Regions from separate parts of the Streptomyces sp. enrichment culture genome, predicted to be linked through region 2. Evidence: predicted binding sites of a transcription regulator. Region 2 holds the regulator's gene; the other holds the start of a gene.

Region 1 (3,408 bases), 940 kb from region 2:
GGGGAGAACTGGCGGGTCATCGGCGCCATGACGATCCGGTTGGGGAGGGTCAGGCCGTTGAGGGAGACGGGCCGGGCGAGGATCCGCGCGGCGCGGGCGGCGGGAGTGTCGTCGCTGAGGGTCACTGGGGGAGCTCCTAGAGATACCAAGCGGTATGTGCGCGTGCAACGACCCTAACGGGACCTCCCGCCGGGCCATTCCGCTTGTCGCCCCGCATTGCTTGTGATCCCGGACACGTACTGCGTCCGCGTGGGGGCGGACCCCGTTCCCCCGCTGCGAAACGCCCGAGGGCGGCACCCCCAGCAGGTCGCTGGGAGTGCCGCCCTCGGCGTAGGACCGGGTGACCGACAGGAGTCGATCAGAAGTCCATGTCACCGCCCGGCATGCCGCCGCCGGCCGGGGCAGCGGCCTTCTCCGGCTTGTCGGCGATGACGGCCTCGGTGGTGAGGAAGAGCGCGGCGATGGAGGCGGCGTTCTGCAGGGCAGAGCGGGTCACCTTCGCCGGGTCGATGATGCCTTCCTTGACCAGGTCGACGTACTCGCCGGTCGCGGCGTTCAGGCCGTGGCCCGGGGTCAGGTTGCGCACCTTCTCCACCACGACGCCGCCCTCGAGGCCGGCGTTGACGGCGATCTGCTTCAGCGGGGCCTCGAGCGCGAGCTTCACGGCCTGGGCGCCGGTCGCCTCGTCACCCTCGAGCTCCAGCTTCTCGAAGACCTGGGAGGCCTGCAGCAGGGCCACGCCACCACCGGCGACGATGCCCTCCTCGACGGCGGCCTTCGCGTTGCGGACGGCGTCCTCGATGCGGTGCTTGCGCTCCTTGAGCTCGACCTCGGTGGCGGCACCGGCCTTGATGACGGCCACGCCGCCGGCCAGCTTCGCCAGACGCTCCTGGAGCTTCTCGCGGTCGTAGTCCGAGTCGCTGTTCTCGATCTCGGCGCGGATCTGGTTCACGCGGCCCGCGACCTGGTCGGCGGAGCCGGCGCCGTCGACGATGGTGGTCTCGTCCTTGGTGATGACGACCTTGCGGGCGCGGCCCAGGAGGTCCAGGGTCGCGTTCTCCAGCTTGAGGCCGACCTCCTCGGAGATGACCTCGCCGCCCGTGAGGATGGCGATGTCGCCGAGCATGGCCTTGCGGCGGTCACCGAAGCCCGGAGCCTTGACGGCGACGGACTTGAAGGTGCCGCGGATCTTGTTGACGACCAGGGTCGACAGGGCCTCGCCCTCGACGTCCTCGGCGATGATCAGCAGCGGCTTGCCCGACTGCATGACCTTCTCCAGGAGCGGGAGCAGGTCCTTGACGTTGGAGACCTTGGAGTTGGCGATGAGGATGTACGGGTCCTCGAGCACCGCCTCCATGCGCTCCATGTCGGTCGCGAAGTAGGCGGAGATGTAGCCCTTGTCGAAGCGCATGCCCTCGGTGAGCTCGAGCTCCAGACCGAAGGTCTGCGACTCCTCGACGGTGATGACGCCTTCCTTGCCGACCTTGTCCATGGCCTCGGCGATCAGCTCGCCGATCTGGGTGTCGGCGGCGGAGATGGAGGCGGTGGAGGCGATCTGCTCCTTGGTCTCGACCTCCTTGGCCTGGTCGAGCAGCGCGCCGGAGACGGCCTCGACGGCCTTCTCGATACCGCGCTTCAGGGCCATCGGGTTGGCACCGGCGGCCACATTGCGCAGACCCTCGCGGACCAGCGCCTGGGCGAGAACGGTGGCCGTGGTCGTACCGTCACCGGCGACGTCGTCCGTCTTCTTGGCGACTTCCTTGACCAGCTCGGCGCCGATCTTCTCGTACGGGTCCTCGAGCTCGATCTCCTTGGCGATGGAGACACCGTCGTTGGTGATCGTGGGGGCGCCCCACTTCTTCTCGAGGACGACGTTGCGGCCCTTGGGGCCGAGGGTCACCTTGACGGCGTCCGCGAGCTGGTTCATGCCGCGCTCGAGGCCGCGCCGCGCCTCCTCGTCGAACGCGATGATCTTGGCCATGTGAAGTGGTCCCTCCAGGACTGGGGGTGATTCCTTCGGACCGCGCCCGCGCCCGCGACGGACGGCCTGCCTGCCTCGTGGTTCCTTGCCCCACCCGGCCTGCGGCCTCACCGACCCGGTCCTTCGTTGTCACTCTCACCTTCAGAGTGCTAACGCCAATGATTAGCACTCGCCCCCATCGAGTGCAAGCGGCTCTCGGAGACCGGCAGGTAGTCAGCGGTGGGCGAACAGCCGGCGCCGGCCGCCGGACACGCCGAAGGGCTCGCACCGGCGTGCGGTGCGAGCCCTTCGAATAGAACGTTCAGGCGGTGACGCGAACCATGTCGGCCTGCGGGCCCTTCTGGCCCTGCGAGATCTCGAACTCGACCCGCTGGCCCTCTTCCAGGGTGCGGTACCCGTCCATCTGGATCGCGCTGTAGTGGACGAAGACGTCCGCACCACCGTCGACCGCGATGAAGCCGTACCCCTTCTCCGCGTTGAACCACTTGACGGTGCCCTGAGCCATGCCTAACTCCCCTATTACTGGCCCTTGCACAGATCCGCACTTCGCGGATCCGGGTCAGACCTCACCCCCCAGTCGTTGGGGGCGTGCGCCGGAACGCGTCGACCGCGGCTGAATGTATCTGTCCAACTGCCGTCTGCAACAGGTCAATCGGACGAGAAATCCGGGCAGCACTGATCGCTTATTTACGAAGAATTCACCCGAATTCCGGGCAAGTCGGGCCCGGCAAAAGGAGCGAAAGGCGCGAAAGGGCCGCTGATTTTGGCTGCATCTTGTCGCAGCCACATCGCGGAAAGTGCGGCGGGTTCCCCAACTCTACCGCGCTCAATCACATGGAATTGCCCCCTCCGGATCTCTCACGGAGGGGGCAATTCGATGAACAGCGTGTGACGTCAGCAGCCGCCCGCGACAGCCGGGATGATCGAGACGCCGGCACCGTCCGGCGTGGCCGTCTCCAGCCCCTGCTCGAAGCGGACGTCGTCGTCGTTGACGTACACGTTGACGAACCGACGCAGCTTGCCCTGGTCGTCGAGAACCCGGGCGGCGATGCCCGTGTGGTTCTTCTCCAGGTCGGCGATGACCTCGGCGAGGGTGGCCCCCTCGGCGGCCACCTCGGCCTGACCGCCGGTGTAGGTGCGCAGGATGGTGGGGATGCGGACGGTGACGCTCACGATGAAAACCTCCGGTGGAGTGACTTACTGGGGCTTGGTCTAGACGAGCCCGGCCTCGCGGAACGACTCGAGGTTGGGCCGGATGGTCGCCGTGAGCCCCGTGCCGGCCACCGCGTCGAGGGTCTTGAGGCCGTCGCCGGTGTTGAGCACGACGGTCGTCAGCGACGGGTCGAGCACCCCGTTCTCGATGAGCTTGCGCGTCACACCCACGGTGACCCCGCCCGCGGTCTCCGCGAAGATGCCCTCGGTCCGCG
Region 2 (3,408 bases):
AGGGTCACCGCCCGGCCCTCCAGCAGGAACCCGCGCGGCTCCAGCGGGAACACCCGGTGCTTGCCGAAGCGGTCCTCCAGCGTCACCGTGCCCGCCTCGCAGCGGATCACCGCACCGCAGAACCCGGTCCCCGGCTCCTCGACCACCAGGCCGGGCTCCGCCGGGACCTCCGGGACGGGCTGGGGCTTCTTCCAGGGCGGGGTCAGGTCCGGAGAGTACTGGCGCATTCGGATGACGATATGGACAGTGCCGGGCGCGCTCAGGGCGACACGCCGAAACGGGCCGCGAGCGTGTCGCGCTGCCGCCGTACGAACGCCGCGTCCACCACCGCCCCGTGGCCGGGCACGTAGACCGCGTCCGGGCCGCCGAGGGACAGCAGCCGGTCCAGGGCGTCCGGCCAGCGGGCCGGGACCGCGTCGGGGCCGGCCTGCGGCTCGCCGGACTCCTCGACCAGGTCGCCGCAGAAGACGACCTCCGGATCGCCGGGGACGAGGACGACCAGGTCGTGCGCGGTGTGCCCGGGGCCCACGTTGGCCAGCAGCGCCTGCCGGCCGCCGCCCAGGTCCAGCGTCCACTCGCCGGACACGTGGTGGCGGGGCGCGACGAGGGTGTCCGCGGCCTCCGTCGCCGCCGCCTCGTCCAGGCCGTGGCGCATCGCGTCCCCCCGCAGCTCCGCCCGCGCCCGCCGGGACGTCAGCGCGGCGTCCACGCCGACCGCCCCGAACACCTCCGCCCCCGCCAGCGCCGCCGCGCCGAAGACATGATCGAAGTGGGGGTGCGTGAGCGCGAGATGGGTCACACGACCGCCGGCCAGCCGCTCGGCCTGCGCGCGCAGCCGGGCGCCCTCCGCGAGGCTGGAACCCGCGTCGATCAGCAGCGCCGTGCCGTGCCCCCGCACCAGTCCGGCCGTGCAGTCCCAGCCCGGCAGGCGGCACCGGCCGACCCCGGTCGCGAGCCGTTCCCATCCCAGCTCTTCCCAAGTCACCGTCATACCGCGACGCTAACCGTGACGCCCCCGCGGGCACGACCTCGCAGGACCGGCCTTGCCCGGGGCGTACCCGACGGCCGTACACTGGGCCGGGTAAGGCTGGCACTCGCATGCGCAGAGTGCCAGGGGGAGCGCCAAGGGGACGAACCGCTGGAGGTGTGCGCGGATGCTCAGTGAACGACGGCTTCAGGTATTGCGCGCCATCGTCCAGGACTACGTCGGAACCGAGGAGCCGGTCGGCTCCAAGGCGCTCACCGAGCGGCACAGCCTCGGCGTCTCACCGGCCACGGTCCGCAACGACATGGCCGCCCTGGAGGACGAGGGGTACATCGCCCAGCCGCACACCAGCGCCGGGCGCATCCCCACCGACAAGGGCTACCGGCTCTTCGTCGACAAGCTCGCCGAGGTCAAGCCGCTCACCGCGCCCGAGCGGCGCGCGATCCAGAACTTCCTCGACGGCGCCGTCGACCTCGACGACGTCGTGGCCCGCACGGTACGGCTGCTGGCGCAGCTCACCCGGCAGGTCGCCGTCGTGCAGTACCCGTCGCTGACCCGGTCCACGGTGCGGCACGTGGAGCTGCTGTCGATGGCACCCGCGCGGGTGATGCTCGTCCTGATCACCGACACCGGACGGGTCGAGCAGCGGATGATCGACTGCCCGGCGCCGTTCGGCGAGACGTCCCTGGCGGATCTGCGGGCCCGGCTGAACAGCCGGGTCGCCGGCCGCCGTTTCACGGATGTGCCGCAGCTGGTGCAGGATCTCCCCGAGGCGTTCGAGCACGAGGATCGCGGCACCGTGCAGACGGTGCTCGCCACGCTGCTGGAGACGCTGGTCGAGCAGACCGAGGAGCGGCTGATGATCGGCGGCACCGCCAATCTGACCCGCTTCGGACATGACTTTCCCCTCACCATCCGGCCTGTCCTGGAGGCGCTGGAGGAGCAGGTCGTGCTCCTCAAGCTGCTGGGCGAGGCGAAGGATTCGGGCATGACCGTGCGCATCGGTCACGAGAACGCCCACGAGGGACTCAACTCCACGTCGGTGGTGTCGGTCGGCTACGGTTCGGGCGGCGAGGCAGTCGCCAAGCTCGGCGTGGTCGGACCGACCCGCATGGATTACCCGGGAACGATGGGAGCGGTAAGAGCGGTGGCACGGTACGTCGGACAGATCCTGGCGGAGTCGTAAGTGGCCACGGACTATTACGCCGTTCTCGGCGTGCGCCGCGACGCGTCGCAGGAAGAGATCAAGAAGGCCTTCCGGCGGCTCGCCCGCGAGCTGCACCCGGACGTCAACCCCGATCCGAAGACCCAGGAGCGGTTCAAGGAGATCAACGCCGCTTACGAGGTGCTGTCGGACCCGCAGAAGAAGCAGGTCTACGACCTCGGCGGCGACCCCCTCTCGCAGAGCGGCGGCGCGGGTGCCGGCGGCTTCGGCGCGGGTGGCTTCGGGAACTTCTCCGACATCATGGACGCGTTCTTCGGCACGGCGTCGCAGCGCGGCCCGCGCTCGCGGACCCGCCGGGGCCAGGACGCCATGATCCGGATCGAGGTCGAGCTCGACGAGGCGGCCTTCGGCACGACCAAGGACATCCAGGTCGACACCGCGATCGTCTGCTCCACCTGCAGCGGTGAGGGCGCGGCGCCGGGCACCTCGGCTCAGACATGTGACATGTGCCGTGGACGCGGTGAGGTCTCGCAGGTCACCCGGTCCTTCCTGGGCCAGGTCATGACCTCGCGTCCCTGCCCCCAGTGCCAGGGCTTCGGCACGGTCGTGCCGAACCCGTGCCCGGAGTGCGCGGGCGACGGCCGGGTGCGGTCCCGTCGCACCCTGACCGTGAAGATCCCGGCCGGTGTCGACAACGGCACGCGGATCCAGCTCGCCGGTGAGGGCGAGGTCGGGCCCGGCGGCGGCCCCGCCGGTGACCTCTACGTCGAGATCCACGAACTCCCGCACCCGGTCTTCCAGCGGCGCGGCGACGACCTGCACTGCACGGTGACGATCCCGATGACGGCGGCGGCCCTCGGCACCAAGGTGCCGCTGGAGACGCTGGACGGCATGGAGGAGGTCGACATCCGTCCGGGCACGCAGTCCGGCCAGTCGATCCCGCTGCACGGCCGCGGTGTCACGCATCTGCGCGGCGGCGGCCGGGGAGACCTCATCGTCCACGTCGAGGTGCAGACCCCGACCAAGCTCGACCCGGAGCAGGAACACCTCCTGCGCGAGCTCGCCAAGCTGCGCGGCGAGGAGCGCCCGCAGGGGCAGTTCCAGCCGGGACAGCAGGGGCTGTTCTCGCGTTTGAAGGACGCTTTCAACGGCCGCTGAGAAGCGTCCTCGGGGTGGCTCGGCCCAGGTGGTGCCTGTGGTCTATGCCATACGCGGGGCGGATTCGGTCTTGTTCGGGGGACGTGACACCATGCGGTCA

What was found. Region 2 encodes HrcA, which represses chaperone genes, less so after heat shock. Its sites were predicted from a motif close to TTNGCACTCNGNNNNNCNGAGTGCNAA; they were not measured.
Region 1: groL (chaperonin GroEL) is a predicted target of HrcA. The motif match lies at 2,144-2,170, and genes of this name have one in related genera.

The regions. Positions count from the first base shown of each region.
Region 1 covers NZ_OZ186847.1:4,682,972-4,686,379, reverse strand. Annotated here, with positions in the region: gene ACSU6L_RS20550 (NADH:flavin oxidoreductase) at 1-125, opposite strand, end outside; gene groL (chaperonin GroEL) at 359-1,981, opposite strand; gene ACSU6L_RS20540 (cold-shock protein) at 2,283-2,486, opposite strand; gene ACSU6L_RS20535 (MoaD/ThiS family protein) at 2,876-3,154, opposite strand; gene thrC (threonine synthase) at 3,194-3,408, opposite strand, start outside.
Region 2 covers NZ_OZ186847.1:5,625,618-5,629,025, forward strand. Annotated here, with positions in the region: gene ACSU6L_RS24755 (DUF3097 domain-containing protein) at 1-227, opposite strand, end outside; gene ACSU6L_RS24760 (MBL fold metallo-hydrolase) at 260-991, opposite strand; gene hrcA (heat-inducible transcriptional repressor HrcA) at 1,155-2,171, shown strand; gene dnaJ (molecular chaperone DnaJ) at 2,172-3,308, shown strand; gene ACSU6L_RS24775 (nitronate monooxygenase) at 3,408-3,408, shown strand, end outside.